One region of the Bacillus spongicola genome, then DNA from elsewhere that is predicted to be linked to it. Evidence: riboswitches for the same ligand, from Rfam matches in the RefSeq annotation. Region 1 holds a riboswitch; the other holds the start of a gene.

What was found. Region 1 has a riboswitch for S-adenosylmethionine ahead of U8D43_RS12865 (homocysteine synthase). Riboswitches for the same ligand answer to the same signal wherever they lie in the genome.
Region 2: another riboswitch for S-adenosylmethionine. It lies ahead of metK (methionine adenosyltransferase); the one in region 1 lies ahead of U8D43_RS12865 (homocysteine synthase).

The regions. Positions count from the first base shown of each region.
Region 1 covers NZ_JAYKTS010000018.1:23,301-40,044, forward strand. Annotated here, with positions in the region: gene ftsE (cell division ATP-binding protein FtsE) at 233-919, shown strand; gene ftsX (permease-like cell division protein FtsX) at 909-1,793, shown strand; gene U8D43_RS12840 (murein hydrolase activator EnvC family protein) at 1,827-3,155, shown strand; gene U8D43_RS12845 (hypothetical protein) at 3,363-3,953, shown strand; gene U8D43_RS12850 (peroxiredoxin family protein) at 3,954-4,502, shown strand; gene U8D43_RS12855 (DUF302 domain-containing protein) at 4,589-4,789, shown strand; gene U8D43_RS12860 (trans-sulfuration enzyme family protein) at 4,933-6,072, shown strand; SAM riboswitch class I at 6,313-6,423, shown strand; gene U8D43_RS12865 (homocysteine synthase) at 6,554-7,864, shown strand; gene metX (homoserine O-acetyltransferase MetX) at 7,872-8,918, shown strand; gene U8D43_RS12875 (S41 family peptidase) at 9,106-10,539, shown strand; gene U8D43_RS12880 (PDZ domain-containing protein) at 11,630-12,826, shown strand; gene U8D43_RS12885 (metallophosphoesterase) at 12,889-13,722, shown strand; gene U8D43_RS12890 ((S)-benzoin forming benzil reductase) at 14,120-14,875, shown strand; gene U8D43_RS12895 (HD domain-containing protein) at 15,199-15,834, shown strand; gene U8D43_RS12900 (CsbA family protein) at 15,906-16,136, shown strand; gene U8D43_RS12905 (MBL fold metallo-hydrolase) at 16,583-16,744, shown strand, end outside.
Region 2 covers NZ_JAYKTS010000015.1:76,696-93,439, reverse strand. Annotated here, with positions in the region: gene U8D43_RS11690 (hypothetical protein) at 178-300, opposite strand; gene U8D43_RS11685 (transposase) at 297-656, opposite strand; gene U8D43_RS11680 (hypothetical protein) at 676-813, opposite strand; gene U8D43_RS11675 (DUF6154 family protein) at 1,290-1,637, opposite strand; gene U8D43_RS11670 (hydrolase) at 2,173-2,490, shown strand; gene ytkD (RNA deprotection pyrophosphohydrolase) at 3,191-3,676, shown strand; gene U8D43_RS11660 (ABC transporter permease) at 3,671-4,480, opposite strand; gene U8D43_RS11655 (ABC transporter ATP-binding protein) at 4,467-5,219, opposite strand; gene U8D43_RS11650 (ABC transporter substrate-binding protein) at 5,245-6,192, opposite strand; gene U8D43_RS11645 (alpha/beta hydrolase family protein) at 6,338-7,123, shown strand; gene U8D43_RS11640 (DUF2584 domain-containing protein) at 7,159-7,401, shown strand; gene pckA (phosphoenolpyruvate carboxykinase (ATP)) at 7,433-9,019, opposite strand; SAM riboswitch class I at 9,598-9,712, shown strand; gene metK (methionine adenosyltransferase) at 9,969-11,171, shown strand; gene U8D43_RS11625 (gamma carbonic anhydrase) at 11,392-11,904, opposite strand; gene U8D43_RS11620 (alpha/beta fold hydrolase) at 11,988-12,791, shown strand; gene tbcS (tetraprenyl-beta-curcumene synthase) at 12,801-13,886, shown strand; gene U8D43_RS11610 (immune inhibitor A domain-containing protein) at 14,435-16,744, shown strand, end outside.

The sequences.
Region 1 (16,744 bases):
GTAAAAACGTAATTTAACAGAATGAAAGCTGTATTGGTCAAGTATTGCAACTTCTTTTCACTCCTTTTCAAAAATGAAAAGAAACTGTAATACAAATATCCATGACCTCATAAAAGACTGATGCTATAATGAAATGTGGGCAAATTTCGAGTCGATTTGACAAAAGCCCATAACCACCGAAATATGAGACTATTTTAATAGTTATCCAATAAACAAATTAGGTGATTACTAGATGATTAAAATGAACAAAGTGTATAAAGAATATCGAAATGGCATTATTGCAGCCAATGGAATTGATATTGAAATAAAGCAAGGTGAGTTTATTTATGTGGTAGGGCCTAGTGGTGCCGGTAAATCTACCTTTATAAAATTGATGTATCGTGAAGAGAAACCGACTTCGGGTGAAGTTATTATTAATGGAATAGACACGGGAACTTTGAAAAATCATCGTGTTCCATACTTGAGACGAAGTATGGGTGTTGTATTCCAAGACTTTAAATTGCTTCCTTCGTTAACAGTCTATGAAAATGTTGCATTTGCTTTGGAAGTAATCGAGGAATCGTCTTCGGTTATAAAAAAGAAAGTACTAGAAGTATTAGAATTAGTTGGCTTAAAGCATAAAGCTAGAATGTTACCAAATGAGCTTTCAGGTGGAGAACAACAGCGTGTTTCGATTGCCCGTTCGATTGTTAACACTCCAAAGCTAGTGATTGCTGATGAACCGACAGGAAACTTAGATCCGGAAACTTCTTGGGAAATTATGAACCTTTTTGAAGAAATCAATACGCGAGGAACGACGATCATTATGGCAACCCATAATCGTGAAATTGTAAATGCTATTCGTCATCGAGTCATCGCAATTGAAAATGGCAGAATCGTTCGAGACGAACAACGAGGTGATTACGGCTATGAAAATTAATACCATTCTACGGCACTTTCGCGAGAGCTTAAAAAATATCGTTCGGAATAGTTGGATGACATTCGCTTCCGCAAGTGCTGTAACTGTGACGCTATTACTTGTTGGCGTCTTTGTTGTTCTCATGCTAAATATGAATAAAATTGCTTCAGATATTGAGAATGATGTTGAAATTAAAGTGTATCTTACCCTAGAGGCCGATCAGGAAGCCATCCAATTAGCCCAAGAAAAGATTACGAGGCTAGCGGGTGTTGAAAACGTTGAATTCTCATCTAAAGAGAGCGAACTGAAAAACCTGATCGATGATGTTGGAGACGAATTTGGGATTTTTGAACAAGAAAACCCTTTATATAACGCTTTTATTGTGAAAGCAGAAACACCGCAAGACACAAGAAACATTACCAGCCAAATAAAAAAACTAGAGAATGTTCAAGACGCGGTCTATGGAGAATCTAAAATTGAAAAACTGTTTACGTTCTTCAAAATTAGCCGGAATGTCGGCTTAGTACTAATAATTGGTTTATTATTTACAGCGATGTTTTTAATTTCTAATACGATAAAAATTACGATAGTTGCTCGTCGTCGTGAAATAGAAATTATGAAACTAGTTGGCGCAACGAATTGGTTTGTCCGTTGGCCGTTTATATTAGAAGGACTATGGCTTGGAATTCTTGGATCGATTATACCAATTGTTCTTGTATCATCCGGTTATTACTATGCTTATGACTATATTGAACCAAAACTACAAAACTATTTTTTCTCACTATTAGAGATGACTCCGTTTATTTATCAAGTCAATATTCTGATTCTATTAATGGGCTGTTTAATTGGTGTCTGGGGAAGTATGATGTCTGTTCGTAAATTCTTAAAAATATAGAACTGAAGTTCAGGAGTGAAAGGGGTTTGCATCGTGAATAAAAAGTCACTAATGGCCTTATCGGTAGCTGGGATGTTGATAGTAGGAAGCTTCCCAAGCGCTGGTTTTGCAGAATCGGTCGATAAATTAAAACAAGAAAAAAATCAAATTGAGCAAGAAAAAGAAGCAGTTGAAGGTGATATATCCCAAAAACAAAACGAAATAGAAGAAAATATTGGGAAGCAAATGAACATCAAAACCCAAATTGCTAGTTTAGACAAAGAGATTACGGATGCGAACACTAAAATCCAAGAAAAAACGGTTGAAATAGACAAAACCAATGCTGAAATTGACGCCTTAAAGCTAGAAATAGAAGAACTTATTAAAAAAATAGAAGAACGAAATGAACTTTTAGAGGAACGGGCAAGAACCGTTCAACAAAAAGGTGGAAGTGCAAGTTACATAGATGTACTTCTTGGAGCAAAAAGCTTTTCAGATTTTATCTCTCGAGTTTCCGCCGTCAACACGATTGTGAGTGCGGATAAAAGCATTTTAGATGACCAGAAAAGAGATAAAGAGGCTTTAGAGACTAAGCAAAAAGAAGTAGAAGAGAAGCTTGAAAGTTTAACAGAGGCAAAGAATAAACTAGAAAGTTTGAAAGCTGAATTAAACGGCAAGAAAGCTGAAAAGGACAAGCTTTTAAATCAGCTAGAAAGCGAGCAGTCGAATCTTGAAATAGAAAAAGAAGAGTTGCATGATCATGCAGCTGAATTGCATGAAATGAGTCAAGGTCTCGAAAATGAAATTCGGGCTGCTGAAGCCGAAGCCATTCAGATTGCGAAAATTAAAGCAGAAGAAGAGCGACAAAGAAGAGCTGCCGAAGCTGAAGCAGCCCGTGCTGCAGAGTCATCTGAAAATAGTGGAGGTGGAGGTTCATCTACGCCTGCACCAGCGCCGAAACCCACCCCATCATATAGTGATTGGACAAGACCAGCTAGTGGGTATATCTCCACTGAATATGGCTATGACATCTTAAATGGAAAAACTCGTTTCCATTACGGAATGGATATTGCTGCAAAAGGATATGTACCTGTTTATGCAGCAGCAAATGGGGTTGTTTCTAAAAGCTATTACAGCTCTAGTTATGGAAATGTTGTCTATATTTCGCATGACATTAATGGTCGAACAATCACAACCGTTTATGCCCATTTATCATCAAGAGCGGTAGCTAATTTGCAATACGTAACGAAGGGTCAACAAATTGGTGTAATGGGTAATACCGGTTATTCCTATGGTCAACATTTACACTTTGAAGTTCATGAAGGCGGTTGGAATGGAAGCAAATCCAACGCAGTCAACCCTCGTCGATATATAAATTTCTAATTTTATTAGTTTCTACTAAAAATCAAGTAAAAAACACAACTTTGTCAAAGGAATTTTGATAGAGTTGTGTTTTTTCTTTTCCGAAATTGACAATCATTAAAATAGACTTTAGGGTATAAGATAAGGTGAATAGACTACTCTACAACGAAATATCTTATAGTACTTCGTTCAAGATTTTCACCCATCCTCACTGAACGGAGTGTGCTCATGAGTTGGTATCATATCGGGGCATTTTATTTCCCCGCGTCCTGGGTGGCAATAGTATTTGCTGTGTCTGTTACCGGTGTATATTTGCATTTCACCCAATCCAAAGAAGTTCGAGATCTTTATAGCAATCTGCTTTTTACCATATTTTTGACATGGAAGTTGAGTGTGCTGCTATTTGATTTTACCACGAGTATCCACCACCCTTTTACGATTGTTTATTTTCATGGCGGTGTGAAGGGATTTATTTTAGGGGTTTTATTTTCCCTGTTTTACCTTTGGAATAGACCCAATCAAAGGGTATTTCTACAAGCATGGGTCATACTAATAGTCGTATATGAAGGTGCTTTTCTATGTTTCAATCAAGAATTGACTCCCGCTTTACTGCTTCTAAATGTAGTGAATTTATTGTTTTTAGCCTGGTTTTGGAAAAGCGGAAGGAATACGGTTAGTGAAATTCCTTTGCTCTGCTTGTTTACACTCTTTCAAGGAACGCTGTATTCTGTTCGAGGCGAACTGTTGAGTGCTCCTATGCTCATTTATGCGATAATGCTGATCTTTTTTACGATTCAACAGAGGAAAGGGAGTCGTTAAATGAAGAAAAAAATATTTTTTGGTCTGTTTCTACTTCTTCTTATGCTTATTTTAGTGCTTAATATTTGGAATACAGACGACAATTCAGAAAAAGAGGTTTGGGCACAGTCAGAAATAGGAATAGAAAAGGGAGATGCTCCACCTAATTTCACCTTATCAACGTTAGACGGTAAATCCATCAATCTATCCGACCTAAAAGGGAAAAAAGTAGTGCTGAATTTCTGGGCTACTTGGTGTTCTCCGTGTAAAGCAGAGATGCCTCATATGCAAAATTATTATGAAGAAAATCAAGATGAACAAAATGTAGAAATTTTAGCTGTGAATTTGACGAAACAGGATCGAGGTTTAAAAGCGCTTCAAGAATTTGTAGAAGAGTATGAGCTTACTTTCCCTGTTCTTTTAGACGAAACAGGACAAGTAGGGGAAGAGTATAAGGTGTTGGCTATTCCAACGACCTATTTTATTTCAACAAACGGAATCATTTATGAGAAGCGAATTGGTCCGATGAACGAAGAAATGCTCGAGGCAATCGTTGAAGAAATGTCGTAGAAGGTTTCTTTAAAAAAGAAGTCTCATATTCCGTTGAAGAAACGGTTGAAAAAGCCGAAGTGGCCTTAATAGAGGAATAGTTTGGGTTGCTCTGGAAATTAGATCTAAGGGGAATACTAGAAGAAAAAGGATTAGACTTTGCAGAAGAAGTAGTCATTTTAAAAGTATGTAATCCACTTGAAGCGAAAAAAGTGCTTGAACAAAGCATGTTAGTTAGCTATTTTCTTCCGTGTAAAGTCACAGTCTATAGTGAAAAAAGTCTAACGAAAATTGATATGGCACGATAAGGTAAACTGATTGAAATGATCGATCAACCTGATTTAAAATCAATGGCAGTTGACATTGAAGGACGCTTAGTAAATGGACTACAATCAATCTAACGAAACGGGACAGCTAAGCTGTCCCGTTTTAAAATGTGGAGGTAATTAAGATGAAGTTTAATTCAAAAGTGGTTCATGCTCATAAGCTTCAAACAAACAATATACATAGTAAAGCAACCCCGATCTATCAAACATCCGTCTTTTCTTTTTCAAACTTAGAGGAACTTGAAGGCTATTATGAAGGGAGATCCCCTTATTTATACTCGCGGGTGGGAAATCCTAACACGGATGAACTTGGTCAAACTGTGGCAGGTTTAGAAGGTGCGCCAACAGGCGTAGCAGTTTCTTCTGGGTTAGGAGCTATTTTGGTCGGTATTTTAGCGGTTCTAGGAGCAGGAGACCATATCGTAGCCGCCGAAGATTTATATGGTGGGACGTATCATTTATTAGCAGTGGAGCTTGCGCAATTTGGAATAGACGTTTCGTTTGTGGATTTTTTAAATAAACAGGCGATTGAAGAAGCAATCCGGCCAGAAACGAAGCTTCTCTACTCGGAAACGGTTACGAATCCATTCTTGAGAGTGGAGGATATTCCTTTTTTAGTTGAATTAGCGAAGAAACATAAACACTATTTAATGATTGATAATACTTTCCCTACCCCGTTTCTCGTGCAGCCTTTTTTAGTAGGCGCGGATCTTGTCGTTCATAGTGCTACAAAATACATTGGTGGTCATAGCGATGTTACCGCAGGCGTCGTGACTGGCAGGGAGGACCTCGTTTTGAAAGCACGTGAAAAAGTGGTGAATCTTGGCTTGAATTTAAGCCCATTTGATGCTTGGCTTGCGTGTCGAGGTGTGAAAACACTGGCTCTTCGAATGGACAAGCAATCGTTCAATGCCGAAAAGTTGGCACGATCATTAAGAGAAAATGTGCAAGTGAAAACAGTCTATTATCCGAACAATCTAGCGGAAAAAGGTAATGGAGCGATTGTGACGATCGAGCTTCAAGAAGGCAGCGACATGAGCGGCTTTTTCTCTGCTCTTCTATGGATAAAAATTGTCCCATCTTTAGCCGGAGTCGAAACAACCGTATCTTATCCGATCGGAACAAGTCATCGTGCACTCCCGCAGGAAGCGCAGCAACAACTCGGGATTAACGAACGAGTAGTAAGAATTTCAGTTGGAATTGAAGAAGCAGAAGACATTATTGAACAATTTTCATCTGCTATTACACAGGCAAAGAAGCAATGATTGGCTATTTTCGAAGGTGATGGAGATGGAGAGGCCTGTGAGTACTAAGAGTTGGCATAAACCGAATAGGACTACAACTAGTCTACAGAAATGCCTATTGATGTATTCAAATTCAACCACTAAAACAAAACCTTTATGATTATTTATTGTGAATAAAACTGAAAATTTAAAAAACTAATTGACGTTCTTCCATTCATCCGCTATAATTCACTTTAAGATATGATTACTGACAATTAAATACTCTTATCGAGAGCGGCGGAGGGAATAGGCCCTATGAAGCCCGGCAACCTTCAAGTGTAATTAGCTTGAAAAGGTGCTAAATCCTACAGGTGTATGCCTGGAAGATGAGAGGAGGAGTTCGTTTAAACCACCCTCTTCTTCGTGAAGAGGGTTTTTTGCTATTCTAATCCTTACTTTCCCGGCGTTCTTCCTGATCCAGTCGAAAATGATTTCGGTTTTAAAACTATTAGGGGGTATGATGATGGAGAAAAAAACGTACGATATTGAGACTTTATTGCTGCACGGTGGTCAGCAGTCCGATCCAACTACAGGATCACGAGCTGTTCCAATTTATCAAACCACTTCCTACGTATTTGATAACAGCGAGCATGCGGCAAAGCTATTTTCATTAGAAGAACCGGGGAATATTTATACCCGAATTGGCAATCCAACGGTAGATGTCTTGGAACAGCGCTTGGCCTTGCTCGAAGGTGGTGTGGGTGCACTGGCGGTTTCATCAGGAATGGCAGCAATCACGCTTTCCATTTTAAACATTGCAAGTGCAGGGGATGAGATTGTCGCTGCTTCAACCCTTTATGGGGGGACGTATAATTTATTTTCTACCACCTTGCCAAAGTATGGTATTCAAGTAAAGTTTGTTGATCCCGTGGACCCAGAAAATTTTCGGAAGGCAATTACATCCAATACAAAAGCGCTGTTCGGCGAGACGATCGGAAATCCAAGTTTAGACATATTGGATATTGAAAAAATAGCTGACATTGCTCATGAAAATGGTATTCCCCTCATTGTTGATAATACGTTTGCGACTCCATATCTCTCGCAACCACTTAAATACGGAGCGGATATTGTCATTCATTCTGCGACAAAGTGGATTGGTGGTCACGGAACAGCGATTGGAGGTGTGGTGATCGATGGAGGGAAATTTGATTATAATAGCGAGAAATTCCCAGGCTTTACAGAGCCGGATTCAAGCTATCATGGTCTAGTGTACGCCCGTGATATCGGCGAAGCTGCATTTATTATTAAGCTTCGTGTTCAGCTCCTCCGTGATATTGGTGCTTGCTTAAGCCCTCATAATGCCTTTTTGCTTTTACAAGGACTTGAAACCTTGCATTTAAGAATGGAAAGACATAATGAGAATGCGCTAGAAATTGCTCAGTACCTTGAGCAACATCCTGAAGTGGCCTGGGTTTCCTATCCGGGACTAGACTCCCACCGTTCGAAAAACTTAGCTGAGACCTATTTGAAAAGAGGGTACGGAGCAATCGTTAACTTCGGTGTAAAGGGTGGGCGAGAGATCGGAAAAAGAATTATTGATCACGTTGAACTATGGTCTCATGTGGCCAATGTCGGTGACGCGAAATCACTGATTATCCATCCAGTATCGACGACCCATCAACAGCTTAAAGCAAATGAACTGAAGGCATCCGGTGTTACAGAGGACTTGATCCGACTATCAATTGGGATTGAATCGAAGAAAGACTTATTAGCGGATCTATCAGAAGCGATTCAAAAAGCGCAAAACTCTGTTTCAACTGCTCCTCAATCGTAAGGAGGGTATGACTTTGAGAACAGAGGGAAGAGTGCTTCTAGATTCATTTTGCTTTGAAGAGGGTACTGAGCTGCATCAGGTTGAACTAGCGTATGAAAGGGTCGGAAAGATAGGTTCACCAGTTATCCTAGTTTGTCATGCTTTAACCGGTCATCACTGTGCTGTCGGAACAGAAAAGGAGCGTGGTTGGTGGAGCGGATTAATTGGACCTCAGCGAGAGATTAACCTCAATCATTTCTGTGTAATTACCTTTAACGTACTAGGGGGATGCAATGGAAGTACGGGTCCAGCGTCAATCAATCCCGCCACCGATCAACCTTATCGGCAATCCTTTCCAACCGTGACGATTCGTGATATGGTTCATTCACAAAAAAGAGCACTTGAAAAGCTCGGCATTGAGAAAGTAGAAGCTGTCATTGGGGGGTCGCTAGGAGGAATGCAAGCACTCGAGTGGGGGCTGTTATATCCTACCTTTATGAAAAAAGTCGTCGTGCTAGCTGCCACCCCGTATTTAAGTGATTATGGTATTGCCTTTAATACCATTGGTGCGGTTGCCATTCAAAATGATCCTCATTGGCAGAATGGAAACTATGAATCGTCGGCGGAGATTAAGGGATTTGAAACGGCGAGAATGGCTGGGATGGTTACGTATCGAAGTCGAGAATTATTTAATGAAAAATTTAACCGAAGAAAGGGAAAGCAGCATGACTTTGAGATTCAGTCATATTTAGAGTATCAAGGAAAAAAGTTGGCGAAACGATTTGATGCCAATAGTTATTTAGCGCTGATAGCTGCTATGAATTCACATGATATTGGGAAGGGAAGAAAGGGCTGGCAACAGGCAGCGAAACACTATCAATGTGAGCTGTGTTTGATCGCTTTTCAAGGGGATTTGCTGTACCCGAGCGAAGAGTTGGAGCAGCTACACGATCAACTTATTCAAAGCACCTATCATTATGTGAAAACAGATTTCGGCCATGATGGATTTCTAGTTGAATTTCAGCAATGGGCTCATCTTCTATCTGCCTTTTTACTAAAGGAAAACACCGTGTAACAACAATCGAAGCAGCATAGCTTGAAAAGAATTCAGTATCTAATTTTTGTTTCATATCTTGTCCCCCTCCATGCATATATATAGGATAGCAAGGACATCGCATATTGTTTTTGTGTGGTGTCTTTTTCTCATAATTTGAAAGTGTGAATTTTCGAAAGTTAGATAAGTGGAGAGGGGCAAGCAGACGATGACAAAAAAATATCGGATCCTGTTAGGGATTCTCATACTGTTTTTAGTCGCAGGGGGAGGATTTGGTGTCTATAAATGGCTTGATCACGAAGGACCCGCCTCTACTCAAAGTCCAAATGAAGTGGAGCTGGAGACAGAGGAATTAAAAAAAGTTCACATGGCCTATGAGCTCATCCTTAGCAGGTATGTGGAAGACGTGAATGAAATGACCTTAGTTGAAGGAGCCATCCAAGGAATGCTGAAAACGCTTGAAGATCCCTATTCTGTGTACATGGACGCCGAAACGGCTGCTCAGTTTAATGACTCTTTAGATTCTTCTTTTGAAGGAATTGGGGCAGAAGTAACGGTGATGGATGGAAAGTTGAAAATTGTGGCTCCATTTCGCAACTCTCCAGCAGAAAAAGCAGGACTGAAGCCCAATGATGAAATTATCTCGGTTGATGGAAAAAGTATAGAAGGATTAGACCTTTATGAAGCTACGTTAAAAATTCGTGGGAAAAAAGGTTCTAAAGTCAATTTGGAAATTAAACGAGAAGGATTAACAGACTCCATTACCGTATCAGTAGAAAGAGCCGAGATTCCAAATGAATCTGTCCATTTTGAAGTGAAAGAAAAAATGAACCAACGCGTCGGGTATATTGAAATCACCTCCTTTTCTCAAGAGACAGCAAAAGAGTTTCATCTCGCGATTCAAGAGATAGAAGCGGAAAAAATAGAAGGACTAATCATTGATGTTCGTGGAAATCCAGGTGGCTTATTAATGGCCGTTGAAAAAATATTGGCAACACTTGTCACAAGTGAAAAGCCATATCTTCAAATAGAAGAGCGGAGTGGGGAGAAGATGCCCTATTATTCTCCTTTAGATAAGAAAAAGCCGTATCCGATTGCGGTCCTTATAGATGAAGGAAGCGCCTCAGCCTCAGAAATATTAGCGGGAGCTCTTCAAGAAGCAGGAGAGTATCCACTCATTGGAGTTAAGACATTCGGAAAAGGGACTGTACAGCAAGCGATTCCGTTAGGTGATGGAAGCAATATTAAAATGACCATGTTTAAGTGGCTCACTCCCGATGGAAATTGGATTCATAAAAAAGGCATTCAACCCACTATTAAAGTGGAACAGCCACCTTTTTTTCATACACATCCGCTCCAAGTCGAAACTCCATTGAAATTAGAAATGAATGAAACAGCCGTCAAAAGTGCTCAGGAAATTTTATACGGTCTAGGATTTGCTCCTGGACGAACAGATGGTTACTATAATGAACAAACCAAAAAATCAGTCGAAGCTTTCCAGGCCCAAAATGATCTGCCAGTGACAGGACAAATTGATCAAAAAACGGCAAGGAAGTTAGAAGAAAAAATAAAAGAAGCCACAAGGAAAGAAAAAAATGATCTACAGTTACAAGCGGCGATTCATCACCTTTTACAACAATAGGGCACATTAAACATAGAGAAAAACACCCCTTTCTTTTGTGGAAAGAGGTGTTTTTTATTCTTGGCTGTTTTCGCAAAGATTGTGGCTTTTCGAAGAGGAATATATCCCCTGATTTGTATGCCTTTGTGCCAATAGCATCAAAGTATACGAAATGAGCCTTATTCTTAGAAAAGATAGTACAAAATATTGGTCTATCACAGTTTTTGGTTTTGTTTCTTCTATTCTGCAAGGAGACAATTAATTTGAAATGAATATCCTTTGAGAATCATAGTTAGCGAGAGACATTCAAGCAAAAGCACGGAGCAATTTCCGTCCAATCATCAGGAGTAGGATGAAAAATTTAAGGTGATTGCTGCATGAAGAATTCACCAACGCCTCATCATTCGTATTTAAGAAAATTTCATCAATCAGTATGAAAAGTAACCGTAGAGCGGAACAAAAATATGTGAAATTACCACCGCTCTTAAAAAGAGGGTAGCTAAAAAAAATTACTGCTAGGATTCTTGGTCAAGAGTACAACCGATCGGAGCTAGACTAAAAAAGAATGGGCATGCTTTTCGGCGGTTTTTCTTATCTCTAAGGAAGTCAATATTCCACTGAATCATATTAATGAGTGCTCTCTATTTTTTCTATTTAAGAGTAAATTAGACTGGTAAATATATTGTTAAGTAATCCCATTAGAAAAACCTGATAGGGTCTGCTTGCTGCTATTCTATTGATATAAAGCAGTGAAATCAAATTTTCACCTTGAATATGATATTTTCTTGCTCTCTTCATTCTATGGGCAAGATTTCTCGGTGAGTGGAAAGTTGAGACGGATTAAAGCGGTAGAATAGGGGGATTCATCAAACTTTATCCGACATCATTCTAAAATAACCTACTTCTATATAAACCTTTCTTCGCTCTCATTAATCTGAATACACGACGATTCTCGCAACTTCCCTCCATTTCCCGGGAAAATGCTGGAGCTTGCTGTCGAATCAATCTACAGCAAGCTTAGAAAATTAGTATACGTTTCTACAGTAAGTTTTGATAAAATGAGAGATAATAGAATGTATCATCAAGTATACAAACAGAAAGGAGGGAGCATATGATTGAACAGTGGGCAATGGAACTAGGACGAGCAGTCGTGAAATTATTTCTTCATCCACTCTTATATGTATCTATTATTGCCGTTTTATTCACAGGTTATTTCCGAATTAGAAGAGAACGGAAAGATTTCCACGTGCGCGTGTATGATATGTATCAGGAGTTACGCAACTTGCTGCCGTTAGGATTAGGACTAGGCATGATTTTTTCAGTGATCATTATTGGCACTGGCCTTGCGATTCCATTTAGTGCAATCGTTCTTATAGGTTTTGTTACTATGATTCTCTTGTTATTTACTAGTTTTCGTTTATTATCTCCCGCTTATAGTGTAGGGATAAGTTATCTTATTTTATCGATTATGGATTATTTTGAATGGGAATTTTCCTTCTTAAACATTACAGTATCAGGGCTTGATCTAGAAGAATTGCTACCTTTGACGCTATTGATAGGACTTTTAATTTTAGTTGAAGGCTTATTTATTCTCATTAATTCTGCTAAGAAAACTTCCCCTACCTTTATTAAAAGTCCAAGAGGGCTAACGGTAGGGGCACATGTATCTAGAAGACTCTGGTTGCTGCCTCTTTTTATTCTCATTCCAGGTGATGCATTATCTCTTCCCTTCCAGTGGTGGCCTGTTTTATCGGTTGGAGACCAGACATTTTCTATTTTACTTGTACCTTTTTTAATTGGTTTTCATCAAAAAGTCCAGTCGATGTTACCAAAACGAGCAATTGGGCAAATGGGCAAAAAAGTTATCTGGCTTGGAGGGTTAGTGACCATCTTTGCAGCGAGTGGCTATTTTGCTGCGATTCTTTCTGTAGTAAGCGTCTTGACCGCAATTATCGGACGAGAGTGGATTACGATGAAGCAGCGCACAGCAGAAGAGAACCGACCGTATCTTTTCTCTCCACAAGAAAAAGGGGTGAGGGTTTTAGGAATCATCCCTCTATCACCGGCAGATAAAATGGGGCTAGTGATTGGCGAAATCATTGAAAAAGTGAACGGAATAGTCGTTCGCGACGAAAGAACGTTTTATGAAGCGCTTCAAAAAAATCGGGCATACTGTAAGCTTGAGGTTCTCGATGTGAACCAGCAGATACGGTTTGTTCAAGGAGCTCTTTATGAAGGTGACCATCACGAACTCGGAATCCTTTTCCCTGTAGACGATGCAAGGTGGAATCTCGAACAAAGAGCATAGTGATAGTACCACTTGGAGCTCAGCTATAAATTAGCTGAGCTTTTCTTAGAAAGGAATGACTTATGAAGAAGAAATTAATCTACATTGTCGTTATCGTTTTGGGACTCGCACTTTTCTTGTATAGTCAAAATAACTTCATATCCATCACAAAATATTCTATTCCGTCGGACAATTTACCTAAATCTTTTCAAGGCTATAAGTTGGTTCATTTAACCGATTTACATAATAAAAACTTTGGCAAAAATCAAGAACCGTTAGTAAGGAAAATTCAAAAACAAGCACCAGACCTTATCGTCATTACTGGAGATTTAATTGACAGCAAAAAATACAATGAGGAGATTAGTCTGAATTTAATTCAACAAATTATGGGTATAGCTCCCGTCTATTTTGTCACTGGAAATCACGAAGCGTGGTCGGGAAAGTTTCCAGCTCTTGAAGAAAAGCTTACGTCGCTTGGTGTGCATATTTTAAGAAATGCATCAAAAAAAATAGAGTTAGAGGATGAATTTATTCAACTTGTTGGGCTAGAGGATCCAGCATTTGCTACTAGTATAGGATCCGAATCCGGAGCAACCACGATCTCTCTTCAACAAGCAGTGCCAACAGAAGAAGGATTTACGGTGGTGCTTGCTCATCGACCAGAGCATTTCTTGCTTTATGCAGAGCAAAAGGTTGATTTGATTTTGGCAGGTCATGCGCATGGTGGCCAAGTCAGAATCCCTTTAATCGGCGGCTTAGTGGCACCCAATCAAGGTTTTCTCCCCAAATATGATTATGGACGTTTTGAACAAAATCAATCGACCATGATTGTAGGGAGAGGGTTGGGAAATAGTATTATTCCTCAAAGAATATTTAACTCCCCAGAGCTTGTTGTGATTACATTAGAGCAAGAATAGAGATTAAGCGGTGAAAACGGGCGTTGATTAGTAGAAAGGGTAGATATTCAATCTGTGTGCCCTCTTCTGTGTTTGGATTAAGATAAAAATGTACCGAAAAAAGAACAATGAAATTGATCAAGGTATTTTTAGACTTTGGAAATGTAATGGGTTGGAATTGTTGGACTTTTACTGTTTATTATTCTTTAATGGAGGCGCAAGGAGTGTAACGAAGAAATACGTTAAGTTTTATCGCCCTTCGTTCTCAATAAGTGGGTTACTGTTTTCATTCGTATATTATTTTTCTTGAGGACAAGAAGACCACAATCATAAGGGAAAAGCTCAGACTAAAACAGAAAAGTTGAATCTTAGTGTGAGACTAGCTATACTCATACCAAGAAAATGGAGGAGGAAGAAAATGAAACTTGCCATTATAACAGGGGCTTCAAAAGGCTTGGGAGCAGCATTAGCTTTTAATTTACTCGAGAAGAATATCGGAATCGTTTCCATTTCAAGAACGAAAAATGAAGAATTAGAAAATTTTGCGAAGGAGACATCCACTTTTTTTCAACATTATCCTTGTGATTTATCACAACGAGACGACACGCTCCAAACTATGAACAAGGTGATTTCAGAGATTCAGCAACTCAATCCTGACACTCTCTATCTTGTTAACAATGCAGCCATGGTTGGCCCCGTTGAAAAAGTAGGGAATATTTCCCCAATAGAGCTTGAAAAAAGTTTACATGTGAATATTCTAGCTCCTATGCTGATTGTGAATTTACTTCTTCCAACATTTGCGTTAACCTCAACAGAACTGATTGTCGTGAATGTTAGTTCAGGTGCCGCCTATCGTCCCATTTCCGGCTGGAGCGTCTATGGACCGACAAAAGCGGCTTTAAATCTATTTACGGAAACTGCATCACTAGAGCAGGAGGGTGTGAAAAACCCAGCTACGTTTATCGCCTTTAATCCTGGCATCATGGATACAGATATGCAGCTGGAAATTCGCTCATCTCACAAGGATTCCTTTAAAGACGTTGCAAAGTTTCAAGAATATAAAGAAAAAAATGTTTTAAGAACGCCAACTCTTGTGGCTGACAAATTAGCTTCTCTTCTCGATGAAGGGAAGTTAGAGACTGGAAAAACCTATGCCATTAATGAGCTGCTTTAAAACGGATGAATCTTCATCCGTTTTTTTATAAATGCAGTTTTTGCAAAGTTTGTGGCTTTTCGAATCAGTCTATAAATTGTGAAATGGGCGATTTAATCAAAAATCAGATGAGATAGCCACAATGTGTACGAAAAGAGCCTTTGTAAAAGCTGTTTTCGAAGCGTTTTTTAGAATTCTTTGGATGAATTCACGGCCAATATAGATCTTGAATTAATATGAAGAACCTATCGTAGTAAAATACCTGAAATGTGACTTTTCATAAGAATTTCAGCTTTTTGAAGCAGGGAATAGTCAAGTTACTAAGCAATGAAAGGAAGAGGCTAATGGGGATACACCAATATTTTAAAAGTTTGTCCGATCTAGAAAAAATTTATCGTTGCCCGGGTAAATTTAAATACGATGAGCATTCCGTCGCAAGTCATTCTTTTAAGGTCACGAAAATAGCTCAATTTTTAGGGACAGTTGAAGAAAAAGAAGGGAAAGAAGTGGATTGGAAATCTCTTTATGAGAAAGCACTGAACCATGATTATGCAGAATTATTTACTGGGGATATTAAAACACCTGTGAAGTATGCCTCAGTAGAACTGCGGAAGTTATTTAGTGAAGTTGAAGAAGAAATGACGAAGAAATTTGTCACGAAAGAAATTCCACCAGCGTATCAAGAAGTCTATTTACATCGTTTACAAGAAGGAAAAGATGACTCTTTAGAAGGAAGAATTTTGTCAGTGGCTGATAAAATTGATCTCTTATATGAATCATTTGGCGAGATTCAAAAGGGTAATCCAGAACCGCTGTTTTTTGAAATTTATCAAGAAGCATTGAGTACGATTTTAATTTATAAAAAATTAACATCAGTACAGTATTTTCTCAAAGTGGTGTTGCCTGATATGCTTTCAGAAAAATTTATCCCTCAAAATGAACTTCGGTCGATTACAAAGAAGATTATTGACCGGGACTAAGTAAAGAACGCTTTTCATGATAGCGGGAATAAGGTAAGATGAGTAATGGATAAGACCAAGGAGTGAATACGATGACGAAAGTATTGTTAGCTATTTTCTTACCAGGCTTGTTAGTCGTGTTTTTTGCCAGAGTTACGTACAGTCACTTTGTCGCCCTCGCCTTAACCGTTGCCCTAATTACCGCTTCAGTTTATAAGGGGTATACTGATACGTGGCTACTGATTGTCGTTGATGCGGCATCGTTAACAGCTGGTTTTTGGTATGCAAATCAAATGAGACTAAAAGCAAAAAAAAGTGCCTAAGCAGAAAAGGAAGGATACCTTTTGGCTTGAGCATTTTTTTGTGTGCGAAAAACCAAGTCAGAAATGTATCTTAAAAATAGGAACTGTAACGCTCCATTATTGATAACGTCAAAGTTGATAGCTGTGATTTAATAAGGCTGTTTTCGGAAAGATTTTGGCTATTCGAATGAGCCTTCCTATCATGATGAAGAATGACTTCGAGCATCTTTTCGCATCATTTTCAACCCGTAATGAAGTAAAGGGTGTTTCTATCCTTTTTTTGTATGCTATAGCAAAAAAGTATGCGAATAGAGCCATTAATAAAAATATCATCCATTTATAGAGTGGAGCAACATAGTTGACTTTTATACCGTAGGGGGTATAATAATGAATAGAACAACAATGAGAAAAAGTAACTAAAAGCAATGATAGAAAACCAAGCTGGAAAAATTGAAGGAGGTAATACAATGTTTTTTCGAAGCTTTTTTGATGAGAATCTTGCCCAATACTCTTATTTAGTAGGGTGCCAACGGACTGGTGAAGCCATTGTCATTGATCCAGCACGTGACACATCCTTATACCAAGAAACAGCTACAAATGAAGGGTTTAACCTAGTCGCAGCAGCTGAA
Region 2 (16,744 bases), on a different contig from region 1:
GCAATATAAATCCTTTGATCAGCTAATTTCGGCACAATTTGACTGGGTGCTAAATCAGCGAATTCCTCTTTTTCACAATCTCTACGATTTCTTCTTTTCCTCTTTTGTCAGCTTATTTTTAGGATCTGGGCGTAAGGCAAGGGGACGCTGATCTTCTTTAATGCCACCTGCTGAAACTCAGCGTTCATAGGTGCGTACACTAATATTTAGTTCTTTACACGCAAGGGCTAATCGCGCACCGTTTTGGTTAGTTTCTTGGATGAGTTCTACTGCTAGCGCTCGATCTGACGGGCTGATCATTCGTCCCCTTGGTCCCCCCAGATCGCTTGTTTCTTTTTTCTTAATAGTAATAGGGCGGCTGCTTCTGCCAATGCTTTCTCTTTTTTCTGCAAATCTTTTTCTAATGTCTTGGCTCGTTTCTTTTCTTCTTTTAATTCATGACTTAACTGCTTCTTTTGGTTTGTTTCCTGACCATTTGCTTGAAGACAAGTATCACGCCATGCTTCAATTTGTTCTTTATATAGTCCTTTTTTACGGCAGTACTCGGCTAATTCTGCCTGATTCATAGAATACGTCTCCATTACGATTAGAAACTTATCTTCCCTCTTCCATTCTTCTGGCCCGTGACCACCACCTGGAGTTGCCTTCCCGTTCACCGGGGCTTCTCTCCTCCATTTATATATATAGCGTAGCTTCTGTAATGCCTACTTCCTCACTAATTCGACTGATCGCCTCGTTATTTGGTGGCATCATTCTTTTTATAATGGCCTCTTTTATTTCTTGGGGATATCGTTTTCCTATTTTCTCTGCCATGTCGATCAACCTCCGTATTTACTATAGTTTAACACTAAAGTTACGCGCGACATCTATCTTAACAGAGGGGGGATTCGAAAAGCCACAAACTTTGCGAAAACAGCCTTATAAAAATAAACATTTGACCTACAGGAAAAGAAGTGATTTTGATCAATTTTTATTCAAAAATGGCTTCTTTTTGTTAGGGATAATATTAAGATTTGTGAGACGTGTTTGTTCAAACTTTATTCCAAGGCAACATGAGAAGATCGTTAATGTAAAAGTGTGCTTTGTACCTATTTTAATTCATGTAGCTGTTTGGTAAAATATAGGTGTAGTATTTTTCATTCATTCTCTGAAAGTGAATGGAAATTGACCCTAACGAATAACAAATAAGGCGTGCCTAGGCACGCCTTATTTGTTATTTTTATTTAAAACATTTCCTCTAAGCAGCCAAAAGCATGAAAGCTTTTTTTTGTTTAAAGTTCTACTTGAACTTAATGCAAATGTCTGTATTCAGAAGAAGAAATATCTTGATCCTCTTCTTTGATGATTTTCTGTTTTAAGGACTCAAATATGTATAAACGGACGAAATATTCGAGTTCGTGATGCTCCATATCATGAATCATCTCCAATAACTCTTCCCTTGATAAATGCTCTAATACGGTAAGTGTAATCATGTCTAGATCCTCTTCAGTCCCTCGAATTCTACCACGATATAATTCATATAATTCATCGACTAGCTTCACAATATCACCGCCTTTCTTAATAGTTTGACCAGTTGAACGAGAAATAGCAAGAACAATTAGAGGATATAGCATACATAAACATGGATTTACCTTCACTTATTTTGTACCCTGTTTCATGTTTAATAACCGTTGGATGTAGAACCTTCGTTCATTCAATTAAATGAGGATACACAAAAAAGAAGGACAGGGACGGAAATATATTTTTAAAAATACCAATGAAAAAATAAAACAAGGATATTTGTGCTTAACCATCAAATGTTTTTTCTTTTCTTATCAATATATATCATGTTGATTGAGGTTTGCTGTTATTATCACTACTACACAAGTGAAAAAAAGCCGCAACTGCCTTTGGCGATGTTCTTACTAATTGTACTGGATCAAGGACAAAAAAACAGGGGTTGATTTTTTTGTAGCTATAGTCTATTTACTGGATACTATATTATTTAATTCGGATTTTATTCGTAATACAACCCAATATTATTAATATGAAAAATGGATATCAATCATAGAGAATGCAGGGCAAGCGGGTGTACTTATCTCAAATAATAAGAAGAATGATCAGCATCTTTAATGATTTTTAAGAATAAAGATACGCCTTCTAGGGGAAAAGATAACTAAATGAGGTGAAGTAATGTCGGCAGAAAATAAAAGAACTTATTATATTGGTATTAGCACAGGAGAAATTTCTAGTTCTTCAACAGACTCTCCTTGGGAGTTTAAAATCTCAGCAAATGACGAGGAAATCACCTACTTAAGAGACTTGTTTGACTCTAACTATTCAACAGATTGGCAAAGTTTTTTCCGAGCACATGTACCTTATATTCAATATCATTACGATCGAGAAAATGATGCTTATGATCAAAATCTCCAGCAGATTTATGCTACGATTTACGAATTAGGTGATGAGGAAGCCAGAGAGCATATTGGCAAGATGAATATTTTACCTTAACTATTCCAGTAATTGGGGTGGAAGAAAAATATTTGCTACTATAACTCTAACAATAACCCCAATATCGAGGGAGTGCAAGCAAAGGTCGATGATTTCTTCATCGACCTTTGCTACGAAGAAATTCAATAATTTGTGCAGTGTATATGAAATTTTGGAGAAATTCTTCATTTATTCGATTTAAAGACTAGAAAAATCAAACCAATACGCAAATCATCTTCCTGGTGAATCCATTGTTGAACCTTTTCGGACACGAATTCCCGGGAAGCCTGTTTGCAATACAATTATTAAGGCTGTTTTCGCAAAGTTTGTTGCTTTTCGCACTAGTCTATAAACGATGATATAGCTTTGCTTCGGGCATCATTTACGAAATGCCCTAGTCCCTAGTCGCTGCAGCTAGATCCGTCTATTTTTAATGGGAATCAGTGATTTAATCAAAAACCAGATGAAATAGCCACAATGTATACGAAAAGAGCCTTCAGCAAAGATTGTGGCTTTTCGAATAAGCCCTCCCCTATCGTGATGAAGAATGAGTTCGGGCATCTTTTTGCATCATTTTTAACACGAAATGAGGAAAGAAAAGGGTGTTCCCATCCTTTTTGGTATGCTACAGCAACAAAGTAAGTGAAAAGAGCCATTATTAAAAACAAAGCCAAAGAAATAAGGATCGAAAATCGGTATAATAGGAAAGAGGAGGGATGTTATGCAACAGTTTATGGATCAAAATGGACAGTTTGTGCAGTTCTCACCATCGATCAATGCCTTTGCAAAAATGGCTCAACATGTATTTGTCTTAGCAAGGTATCGACAGGAGTGGCTTCTTACTATACATAAAAAAAGAGGATTAGAGTTTCCTGGGGGGAAAGTAGAAAAGGGAGAGAGTATAGAAGAAGCAGCTAGAAGGGAAGTTTTTGAGGAGACTGGTGGCATTATTCAAGATCTGGTACCGCTAGGAGAGTATTTGGTTCACGATAAAGACACTCCTTTTGTGAAAAGAGTGTTTTATGCGGACATTGTGCGCCTTGAACACAAAGATTCCTACCTTGAGACGAAGGGTCCAGTACTTATTTCAGGGGATATTCTTGATCAAGTGCAAAAATCAGAATTTAGCTTTATTATGAAAGATCAGCTTTTGCCATTAGTATTATCAGTTCTTGCACAAAAAAAGCTCCCAGAAGGCAGCTTATAAGTCGTCTTTAATTAATTTTTGTTGGAGCATTTCAACAAATTTATACATAATTGTGGCGAAGAAGGCAATTAATAACAACGCCAGCAGAACTAAGGTAAAATTAAAGACTTGGAATCCGTAGATAATAAGGTAGCCAAGTCCTTTCTGTGATACAAGAAACTCTCCAACGATAACTCCTACCCAAGATAAGCCGACATTCACTTTTAATGTGGAAATAATGCTTGGAAAAGAAGCTGGAAGAACGCATTCTTTAAAAATTTGTGTTCGAGATGCATGAAAGGTCTGGAGTACTTTAATATAGTTGACATCGACTTCTCTGAACGCAGTGTAAACGACAATAGTCGTAATGATAACCGAAATGATCATCCCCATAGCAATGATCGAAAGAAATCCTGGTCCTAAAGCCACAATTAATATAGGTCCTAATGCTACTTTTGGCATTGCATTTAAGATGACTAAATAAGGATCAGATACTTTCGACAAAAACGGTGACCACCACAGGAGAGCTGCTAGTAGTGTTCCGGTTAATGTTCCTAATAGAAAACCGATGATGGTTTCTGTCAATGTAACCCCAATGTGAATAAGAATAGATCCATTTAGTAATTTTTCAAGAAACAGGTTGAAGATTTTGGTTGGAGAGCTAAAAAGCAAGGGATCAATCCAGTGATTGGTGCTAAAAAGTTGCCAACTTGCAAAAAATAAAATGAAAATGGTCACTTGCGTATAAAAAATATGACGTTTCTCTTTTTGTTGGGATCGAACATATTGAGAATGGAGGTGTTCTTGGTTACTATTGCTTTTCAATGTTCTCCATCTCCTTCCATACTTCTGCAAAAAGGAGAGAAAAGTCTGCTGAATTCCTGGCTTCAAATGGTGACAATTCGCGAATGGCAGTAGGAATGTTAAATTCTTTATACAAACGCCCAGGTCTTGGTGAGAATAAGAGAATTCGATCACTCATCGCAATTGCCTCACTAATATCATGTGTCACCAAAACGGCACTTTTATTCAGTTGCTTTAATGTTTGAACGACAAGATTTTCAAGTTTTAGTTTGGTTTGATAATCAAGAGCTGAAAAAGGTTCATCTAATAAAAGAAGTTTAGGGGAGAGAGCTAAGGTCCGAACAAGAGCTGCTCTTTGTCTCATCCCTCCTGAGAGTTGTCTAGGGAACTGATTTTCTGTTCCTTGCAAGCCCATTTCTGATAAGAGAGAGAGGGCATATTTTTTGTGTTTTTCATCAAGTTGTAGATCAATCTTTAGTCCTAATAAAATATTTTCTTCAATTGTTTTCCAAGGATAAAGATAATCTTGTTGCAACATATAACCAATCGAGTTGTTTTCGGGAATGGAAACTGTTCCTCTAGTAGGCTCTAACAGTCCGGCGATAATCGATAAAAGCGTCGTTTTCCCGCACCCACTCGGACCAATCAATGATATGAACTCACCCTCGGTGACGGTTAATGAAACATCCTCTAAGGCATTTACGACGGATTTTGTCGTAAAATAGAGGTGTGAAATGGAATGAAGTTCTAGTACGTTCATCTGCTTCGCCTCTTCTTTAATGCAACTATTCCATCACTTTTTCAGCGATAGACGTGTTTACAAGGGTGCTGTGTTTTACGGCCCTTGGTAATTCACCAGCTTCATCCATAATATTCTGGAGATTTTCCCATTCATTTTCATCAAGTAGTGGGTCTTGAGCATAGGACCCTTGGGATTTATACCGATTTACGACTGTTTCAATTAAAGAAATGTCAGTGTCTTCAAAATACGGTTGAATGACTTCGGCAATTTCTTTAGCGCTATGTGTTTCTACCCATAGTTGAGCTTGGTACAAGGCTGCTGTAAACTTTTCAACCGTTTCCTTATTTTCTGTCATGTAGCTTTCTTTTGCCATAAAAGTTGTGTAGGGGACAAATCCTGATTGCTCACCAAATGAAGCGACGATATGCCCTTTTCCTTCAGCTTCAAAAATGGACGCGGTCGGTTCGAATAATTGAACATAGTCACCTGTTCCAGAAGCAAAGGCGTTGGCAATATTGGCAAAATCAATGTTTTGAATGAGTTGAAGATCGTTTTGGGGGTCAATTCCTCTTTGTTTCAGAACATATTCACCAACCATTTGCGGCATACCGCCTTTACGTTGTCCGAGAAACGTGGCTCCTTTTAGTTGATTCCACTCAAAGTCTTCAACCTCTTCTCGGGAAACAAGAAAGGTTCCATCCGTTTGGGTTAGTTGGGCGAAGTTGATCACAGGATCAATTGTTCCTTGGGCATAGACATAGATGGTCGTTTCAGAGCCTACGAGCGCAATGTCTGCTCCGTCAGATAATAATGTGGTCATGGTTTTATCTCCACCCCAGGTGGTTTTGAGTTCAATATCCAATCCTTGCTCCCCAAAAAACCCTTTTTCAATCGCTACATACTCTGGCGCATAGAATATAGACCTAGTTACTTCTGCTACACTAACTTTTTCTAAATCCGAAGAACTGTTGTTACAACCGCTAAAGAGCATGATGAATAGGATGCTCATAGCTACATAAATGAACAATCGTTTCATGCTTATATTCCCTCCATACCAATAATCATTTTTGCTACGATATACTATGTGGTATAGAAAAATGTGTGAACGCCTATCTAGATTGAAAGGATGACTAAACTTGAATGAAGGAGAAATCGTAAGTAAACAGGAATTCCCGTCCCCGCATCCAAATGTTGAGTTATGGTTAGTGACGTATCGTTCCCAAGGATTAAACGTGAAAGGACTTCTTGCTAAACCTAAAATTGAGGGGAAGTTAGACGGTTTTTTGTATTTGCGTGGTGGAATAAAAAATGTAGGGAAGGTTCGTCCGGCTCGAATTACCCAATTTGCCTCCCATGGTTTTATTGTATTTGCTCCTTTTTATCGTGGAAATCAAGGAGGGGAAGGTCATGAGGATTTCGGCGGGAAAGACCGATATGATGCGATTTCGGGTTTCCAATTATTAAAACAGCAAGATAACGTGAATCCGAATAGAATTCATGTGTTTGGCTTTTCACGTGGCGGAATCATGGCGCTTTTCACTGCCATTGAATGTAAAGAGGTTGCTACTGTGGTATCTTGGGCGGGCGTTTCGGATATGTTCCTTACGTATAGCGAGAGAAAAGATCTACGTCGAATGATGAAGCGAGTAATAGGTGGAAGTCCGCATAAACTTCCTGAAGCCTATGAATATCGAACACCCCTTTCTTCTTTAGAGAGGATTCAAGCACCTACCCTACTTATTCACGGGCACAAAGACCAAAACGTATCGATTGAACATGCATATCGTTTAGAAAAACAGCTAATTAATCTGAATAAAGCAGTTGAAAGCTGGTATTTTGAACAGTATACTCATTATTTTCCACCGCATATAAACCGGAGAATGGTGAAAGATTTATGTAGTTGGATGAAGAAACAGGGCTGATATGATACGATAAAAGTAAAAGAGGTGACTCATTGATGGGAATGCCGATAGAACTAAATACAATGATTGTTACAAAAGGGAAGGAAGAGCGTGCAGAACAGAATTTGTTTTGTCTGAAAAAAGACGGCTACCGAATGTATCCACTTCATATTCCAGTTGAAGTAAGAAAAACAATAAACAGCGACATTAGTGGGATAGCTGTCATCCAGAAGCTCGTTTGGGAAAATGACCAAACACATCTTACATACGAACTTCAGTCTTTGAACTCAACAAATTAAAAAAGCCCCCCACGAAGCGTGGGGGCTTTTTTTAGGCGATCGGTCCACCTAGTTGTTTGATTTCTGGGGACACATTCGAAAACTTTTTAAAATTTTGACGGAATTTTTCGGAAAGCTCCTTCGCTTTCTTCTCATAGTCACTCGAATTGGCCCATGTTTTTGCAGGTTGTAATACTTCGTCTGGTACGCCAGGAACGTGCAAAGGAATAGCTAATCCAAATATTTCACCCTTTACCGTTTCAACGTTATCAAGCTCACCTTCTAGCGCTGCTTGAACCATTGCCCGAGTATAGCCCAGTTTCATTCGGTTACCGGTTCCGTATTCTCCTCCGGTCCAACCCGTATTAACTAAAAATACTTTTGCATTATGTTCATCGATCTTCTTCCCTAGCATTTCAGCATAGCGCTGAGCTGGAAGAGGAAGGAATGGTGAGCCAAAACATGTAGAGAAAGTAGCTTGTGGTGAAGTGATGCCACGCTCTGTTCCGGCGAGTTTGGATGTATAACCACTTAAGAAATGATACATGGCTTGTTCTTTTGTTAGTTTACTAATAGGAGGTAAAACACCAAATGCATCAGCTGTTAAAAAGATAATCGTATTCGGGTGCCCAGCGATACTTGGTACAACAATATTATCTACTGCATCAATCGGGTAGGCTGCTCGAGTATTTTCTGTTAATGAATTATCTTCATAATCAGGTAAGCGCGAGTCCTCATGTAAAACAACATTTTCTAACACAGAGCCAAAGCGAATAGCATCAAAAATCTGTGGCTCTTTATCACGAGTCAGTCCAATACACTTTGCATAGCAGCCGCCCTCGATATTAAATACACCATTTGGAGACCATCCATGCTCATCATCTCCAATTAGGCGACGATTCTCATCGGCTGAAAGCGTTGTCTTTCCTGTTCCGGATAATCCGAAAAATAAGGCGACATCCCCTTCAAATCCAACATTAGCAGAGCAGTGCATGGACAAAATATCTTGCTCAGGAAGCATATAGTTCATTACTGAGAAAATCGATTTCTTCATTTCGCCAGCGTATTCCGTGCCGCCAATGAGCACAGTTCTCTTATCAAAGGAAACTATGATGAAGGTTTCTGAATGGGTACCATCTTCTTCTGGAACGGCTTTAAAATTCGGAGCAGAGATCACCGTAAATTGTGCTTGATGATTATCAAGTTCTTCCTCTGTTGGGCGTATGAATAATTGATGAGCAAATAAATTATGCCACGCATACTCGTTAATAACTTGTATCGGCATTCTATGTTTATGATCAGCGCCTGCGAAGCCTTTAAAGACGAAAACTTCATCTTGTTCTTCCAGATGCTTGATGACTTTATGGTAAAGATTATCAAATTTTTCAGAGGAAATCGGTTGGTTTACTGAACCCCAATCAATTTTGCTGCTTGAAGAATCTTCTTCAACGATATACTTGTCTTTTGGAGAACGCCCAGTGTATTTTCCTGTTTCCGCACGAACAGCTCCTGAAGCAGTCAAAACACCTTCATTTCGGTGTAATACCTTTTCCACTAACGTAGGTACAGACAGTTGAAGTTGAATATTTTCTCCCGCTAATAGTTCCATTAATTCACTAGACATGCTCACTGAATTCATAATAATAAACCTACCTTTGTCTATATTTTTAACCCCAATGTTCACTCATCATTAGTATAACACATTCAAATCATTAGTCTATACTAATGAAGCTCATTTTCTTAATGTTTCTAATTTGTCATCAATTCGTCAAATAGTTCCTTGCATTAGTCTATGTTGTAAAGAATAATAGGGGATTCTTAGGAAGTTCTAAGGCGAGGTTTAGCATAAGGATTTTTTCGTATACATTGTTGTTATTTCATCTAATTTTAGATGGTATCCTCTACTTTGCTCAGGTGTTTCACATCAGAAAAAAACGAAATGATGCCATGAAAAAAGCTGGATCCTCGTTTTTAGATGGGTTCGAATAAGAAGAAATCCCTTGACTTGTATGACTTCGTGCTCTTTTCCTAATGAAAAATTCTTCATTTCTAGATAAAAAGGAAGAAATCAATCGAAAAAACCCTACTGCCTGTTTTTTCTTTGTGTCAAAAGCAACATAGTGTACGAAAAGATCCCATTAAAAAAATTGGTGATATGTAAGGGAAATGGATTGACACTACCGTCGGCTTTAGATATTATAGAAATTTGAACGGATACTCTTATTCCGAGCTGGTGGAGGGACAGGCCCTAGGAAACCCAGCAACCTACTCATTTACAGTAGTAACTGAGAAAGGTGCTAACCTGCAAGGTAAATCCCTTGAGTGATGAGAGTGAAAGGCGCGATGTTGTATTCAAAACCTTTCCTCTTTTGAAGTAGGAAAGGTTTTTTAGTTTGAATTCTAATAAGTGAATTGAGCAATGTTAACACGGTTTAATATTGTGGTCTGTGACTAAAAACCCGGAGTTTATTTCATACTACTAAGGGAAATGAGTACCGTGAAGATTAATCCTGCAGACATAAGGCGAGAAATTACATATAGATTGGTCGCTTCAAGCACTGCAATTAACTTTTAGGGAGGAATATAGATTGACAAAGAAACGCCATTTATTTACTTCAGAATCAGTAACAGAAGGACATCCAGATAAAATTTGTGATCAAATCTCAGATTCTATTTTGGATGCAATTTTAGATAAAGATCCGAATGCTCGTGTCGCTTGTGAAACGTCGGTCACCACAGGACTTGTCCTTGTAGCGGGTGAAATTACAACAAGCACGTATGTGGATATTCCTAAAATCGTACGTGAGACCGTTAAGGGAATTGGTTACACTCGTGCAAAGTATGGTTTCGATGCGGAAACATGTGCTGTTTTAACGGCTATTGATGAGCAATCTGCTGATATTGCGATGGGTGTTGACCAAGCTCTAGAAGCTCGAGAGGGACATATGTCCGACGAGGAAATCGATGCCATTGGCGCAGGGGACCAAGGATTGATGTTTGGATTTGCTTGTAATGAAACAAAAGAATTAATGCCACTACCTATTTCTCTAGCGCATAAATTATCTCGTCGCTTGACAGAAGTACGAAAAGACGAAGTTCTTCCTTACCTTCGTCCAGATGGAAAAACACAAGTGACGGTTGAGTATGATGAGAACAATCACCCCGTTCGTATTGATACGATTGTCATTTCTACCCAACATCATCCAGAAGTGAGCTTAGAGCAAATTCAACGAAATCTGAAAGAATACGTCATAAATCCAATCGTTCCGAAAGAATTGATTGATGATGAAACAAAATACTTCATCAATCCAACGGGCCGTTTCGTTATTGGCGGACCACAAGGAGATGCAGGTCTAACTGGTCGTAAGATTATTGTGGACACATATGGTGGGTATGCTCGTCACGGCGGTGGGGCATTCTCTGGTAAAGATGCAACGAAAGTAGATCGTTCGGCAGCCTACGCTGCACGTTATGTGGCGAAAAACATCGTGGCTGCTGGTTTAGCCGATAAATGTGAAGTGCAGCTAGCGTATGCCATTGGTGTTGCCAAGCCTGTTTCCATTTCCATTGATACATTTGGAACAAGCGATGTAAGTGAAGAAACATTAATTGATGTTGTGAGCAATAACTTTGATTTACGACCAGCTGGTATTATCAAAATGCTTGACTTAAGACGCCCAATTTATAAGCAAACAGCTGCTTATGGTCACTTTGGCCGTAATGATCTTGATTTACCTTGGGAGCGTACAGATAAAGCAGAAGCATTAAAAACACAAGCTCTTAACAACTAATCATGAATGAATCGGGCTGTTTTTCTCAATGATTGTGGCTTTTCGGTTTAAAAATATCTTTGATAGGAATAGGATTCGGGTCATCTTTTCGTCTTTTTCCTAACTTAATAAAAGAAAAAACGTTGATTTCCTTTTATTATTAGATTCGATACCAACAAAGTATTAGAAAAGAGCCTTTAAGCAAAAAAGCGGAATTCTATCAAAGAATTCCGCTTTTTTGCTATTTTTGTATCGATTTATAGTACTGAGCTTTCTCTGCGTACTCTCGAGAAATGCGCTCCATATCTTGTATGTCCTCAACCGTTAATTCTCGAATGACTTTAGCGGGTCTGCCAAATGCAAGTGAATTAGGAGGAATTACTTTTCCTTGTGGAACTAAGCTTCCTGCTCCAATAAAGGCTCCTGCTCCAATTTCTGCCTTGTCCAAAATAATGGAACCCATACCAATCAGTGCTTTTTTCCTGATTTTGCAACTATGTAAAATCACGCTATGCCCCACGGTCACTTGATCTTCCAAAATAAGCGGATTATTTGGGCTTTGGTGAAGAACACAATTATCTTGAATATTTACTTTGTTTCCAATTATAGTTGGGGCAACATCACCTCGTATTACGGTGTTAAACCAAATGCTGGATTTATCGCCAATCTTCACGTCTCCTGATATCGTGACGAAATCAGCAATAAACGCTGAGGATGAAATTTGAGGATAAGTGTCATGATAGGAATAGATCATATAAATTCTCCTTTATAAAACAGTCATAGAGATAGTGTATCAAAAAATAGCTCTGTTCATGAAGGAGTTTGGAGGAATTTTTTATGTGGAAATGGGAGGCAGAAAATCCGCAAGGTGTTGTTGTAATTATTCATGGAGCAATGGAGCACCATGGACGATACAAATGGTTAATTGAAATGTGGAGATCATCTAATTTTCACGTGGTGATGGGCGATCTTCCTGGACACGGAATCACTTCCAGGAGAAATAGAGGACATATCGAAACCTTTAATGAATATATAATGGAAGTGAAAGATTGGATAGGAGGGGCAATGGAGTATGATTTACCTATTTATGTGATGGGTCATAGTATGGGAGGGTTGATTGCTGTCCGCTTATTTCAAGAGCACAGATTAAAAGTAAAGGGACTTATCCTTTCTTCTCCTTGTTTAGGGCTTTTGCGCCCTCCTTCGATGATCTTAAATGTTCTTTCATTTGGATTAAACGAAGTTAGACCTAAAACAAAATTCTCATCAGGCCTTACCATAGATATGGCAACGAAAAATCAAGACATTAAAGAAATGGATTGTAATGATTCTTTGTACCTAACGAAAGTGTCCGTTCGGTGGTACCGTGAGCTTGTGAAATCGATAAAACTTGCTTTTCGTCATAGTGAGAAATTGCAAGATCTCCCTCTGTTAGTCATTCAAGGTGGAGATGATCAGATTGTTGATAAATCTGGGGTGAAATCATGGTTTAACCAAGTCCAGAGTTCGGATAAGCACTATAAGGAATGGCCGCACTATTATCATGAAGTGTTTAGTGAAGAAAAAAGAGATGACGTGTTTCAGTATTCGGTGAATTTTGTTATTAATCAACTAGTTTTAGATAAAAAAATGAAAAAGTGAGGTGGAAGCATGTCGGTTCCTGTGACACCTATTCCGTTGATGGCAAATGTGTATCGAAAGGTCTTTCCAATGGTTCACAAAGAATTAAATTATTGGAAAGAACGAGCTTCGCTTATTCCGGACGATGAACTTCGGAAGCAAGCTGTGCAGAGTATTAAAGGGAAGACCTTTCACTGTGAAGGAGGGGCAATTTTAGCATTATTAGCGGGAAATCGTATGGAAGAAGCAATAAAATTTATTGTAGCCTATCAAACAATTAGTGATTACTTGGATAATCTATGTGATCGGAGTACCTCACTTGATCCTGATGATTTTAGTGCTCTCCATGAATCGATGAACGATTGCTTATCGATAGAGGAAACTCCTAAAGACTATTACCGTCTGCGGAAATCTCAGGGGGATCTTCATTATTTGCGTGATCTTGTGGTAACATGCCAAAACGTCCTTAAACGGATTTCTCCCTATGAAGAGATTCGCCCCTATCTTTTAGAGCTTTGCCACTATTATTGCGATTTACAGATCCATAAACATGTGTGTGTGGAAGAGCGAGAAGAACGCCTAAGATCCTGGTTTCAGGTACATCAACCCTCACTACCAACCATGGATTGGCATGAATTCTCGGCGTGTAGCGGATCTACATTAGGGATTTTTTGCCTAGTTTCTTATTCATTAAGAGAGGACTTTCGATCAGAATATGGCGAAATGGTTAGAAATGGGTACTTTCCCTATATTCAAGGGCTACATATTTTATTAGATTACTTTATTGATCAAGAAGAAGATCTTGAGGAGGGCGATTTGAATTTTTGCTTCTATTATCAAGATAATCAACAATTATTTGAACGACTTCAGCATTTTCTCTCACAAGCAGATGAGCAAACAAAGAATCTTCCTCATCGTGAATTTCACCGATTAATCAATCGAGGATTACTAGGGGTGTATTTATCTGATGAAAAAGTAACTCAACAAAGGGAAGTAAATGCATTAGCTAAAAAAATCATTAAACAAAGTGGTTTTATTTCTCGTTTTTTTTACGCTAATGGTCGGGTGTATCGAAAGTATCAGAATAGCTTTTTAGGGCGTGCAAACCGACTTTAAGGTGGGCACTCTTAATCTGTCACCCCAATGCATTTTGAGTATTCAACTAGAAGAAGTTTGGAATGAAGGGTAAGAATCAGAGTGGCCTCAATTATAACTGTGGAAGCCAATCCTCTACGGTGCAAGTCAAACATTATTTTATAAGGGTGTTTTCGCAAAGTTTGTGGCTTTTCGCACCAGTCTATAAACGGTGATATAGTTTTGTTTCGGGCATCATTTCGTCTATGTTTAATGGAAATCAGCAGTGAAATGGGCGATTTAATCAAAAATCAGATGAAATAGTCACAATGTATACGATTAAATTCTTTTATAAATAGTAAAAACGACTCTTGGGTCGTTTTTTTTGTGGTTTTTGGCCCTGTTATGAGAAATGATCTTATTAGCTAGAAAGCCTCAGCAATCAGCTGCTTTATCGGTGGTTTTAACAAAAGTATAGGCCTATATAACTGAAATTGATTGAAAATAGTGATTATTCCGAAATAATACACTATGCTAAATAAGCAAGTTACATATAAGGGGAGGAATTCAATTTGGTAGGTAAAAAAATTATGAACGCGGCGATGGTAGCAGCCTTATCATTGGGGGCTTTCACTCTTCCTGCGTCAACCAATGCCATGAATTTAGTAGAGACAAAGATTCAGGCATCAAAGTCTGTTGCAAAAGAACATAGTCACTCGGTTGGAGGTCCTGTAGATTTAGCTCTAGCGAATGAAGAAAGATTAATGGAAATGCTTAAAAAAAGCGGTAAGCTTTCCAAAAACGCGACTGGAGCGGAAGCAGAGGCTGCCGTAAAAAGCTACTTGAAAAATGTAGCTGAGAACGCGAAGCAAATGCAAGAAGAGGGCGAATTACACGAACAAGAGTTAAAACTAAGTGAACAAATGAAAGACAAGCTCCAAGGAAATTCTTTTACCAATGGCAAAGGAAATAAACTTGGACAAGCTAAAAAGAACACTCCTGCAGGACTAGTTGAAGAAAATTACGATGGGGAAGTACGATCAGACGAAGTTTTAGTGTTATTAGTAGAATTCCCTGATTTTAAAGCAAATGATATTCACCCTGAAGACACAGATATGTACTACGGAGATTATATGAAAGAACATTATCAAGAGATGGTCTTCGGAGATAATGGGTATGAAGGACCGAATGGTGAAACATTAATTTCCATGAAGCAATATTATGAACAACAATCAGGTGGAGCTTATACCGTCAATGGAAAAGTAGCCGGCTGGTATGAAGCGAAGCATGAGGCAGCATATTATGGCGCACCAAAGGGCCAAAGCAATGATACGGATGCTCGTTCTCTTGTAAGAGAAGCACTTGAAGCAGCCGCAGCTGATCCAAGTGTGGATTTATCGGATTATGACCAAGAGGACCGGTATGATTTAGATGGTGATGGAAACTATCGTGAAGCAGATGGATTAGTGGACCATTTAATGGTAGTTCATTCATCGGTTGGACAAGAAGCGGGTGGAGGTCAACTTGGAGAAGATGCCATCTGGTCCCATCGTTGGAATCTAGGCGATGTGTATGGTTTAGACGGTACGGAAGCAACAGTGCCCTATTGGGGTGGGGAAATGGCTGCATATGATTATACCATCGAACCAGCAGATGGAGCAGCTGGGGTTTTCGCTCATGAATATGGTCATGACTTAGGTTTACCAGATGAATATGACACACAGTATACTGGAGAAGGCGAGCCCGTTTCCTATTGGTCGATCATGTCAAGTGGTAGCTGGGCAGGAAAGATTCCGGGAACAGAACCGACTGGATTTAGCGCATGGTCGAAGGAGTTTTTACAGACAGCTCATGGTGGGAATTGGTTACAGGCCGGAGAAGTGGACCTCGCTGATTTAGATAGTAAAGGTTTAGAAGTTCTTCTAGATGAAGGAGCTACAAAGGGAACAAATCTGGATGCTCTTCGTGTGAACCTTCCGCAAAAAGAACTGATCATTAATACGCCAGCAAGTGGTTCCACTGAATATCACAGTGGAAGTGGAAATGATTTAAACCATTATCTACAGACAAATGTTGACCTAACAAATGCTGCAAATGGTGAGCTCAATTTTAAAGCATGGTATCAAATCGAAAAGGATTGGGACTACGGCTCAGTCATGGTAAATGACGGAAGTGGATGGGTATCGATCCCAGGTAATATCACAACAACAGAAAATGAATTTGACCAAAATCCTGGCCATGGAATTACAGGATCTTCTAATGGCTGGGTGGATGCTAGCTTTGACCTAAGTGCTTATGCTGGAAAAGAAATTCAAGTAGGAATCAACTATTGGACCGACGGATTTGTAGCCGAACCCGGCTTATACGTTGATGATGTTCAAGTAGTAATCGATGGATCAGAAGTGTTATTCGATGATGCTGAGGGAGAAGCTCAGATGGATCTAGATGGTTTTACTAAAACGGATGGTAAGCTATACAGTGATCACTACTACTTATTAGAATGGAGAACCCATAACGGCGTGGACGAAGGATTAGCGCATATTAAACGCGGCAACAGCATCATGGAATTTAATGAAGGATTAATCGTTTGGTATGTAGATGATAGCTATGACAACAATTGGACTGGAGCCCATCCGGGTGATGGATTTCTTGGTGTAGTAGATGCCGATCAAAAAGCTCAATATTGGAGTGATGGATCGCTTGGAGCGAGTCGTTATCAAGTGCATGATGCGGCATTTAGCTTGAATAAATCAAATAAAATGTTTATAGACTATAAGGATCTTCTTGGCACTACAATGAAAGATAATTATACAAAACGGAACCCTCTCTTTAATGATAGCAATAACTACTTAAATACTGAGCTTCCTGATGCAGGACGAAACATTCCAAATTATGGAGTG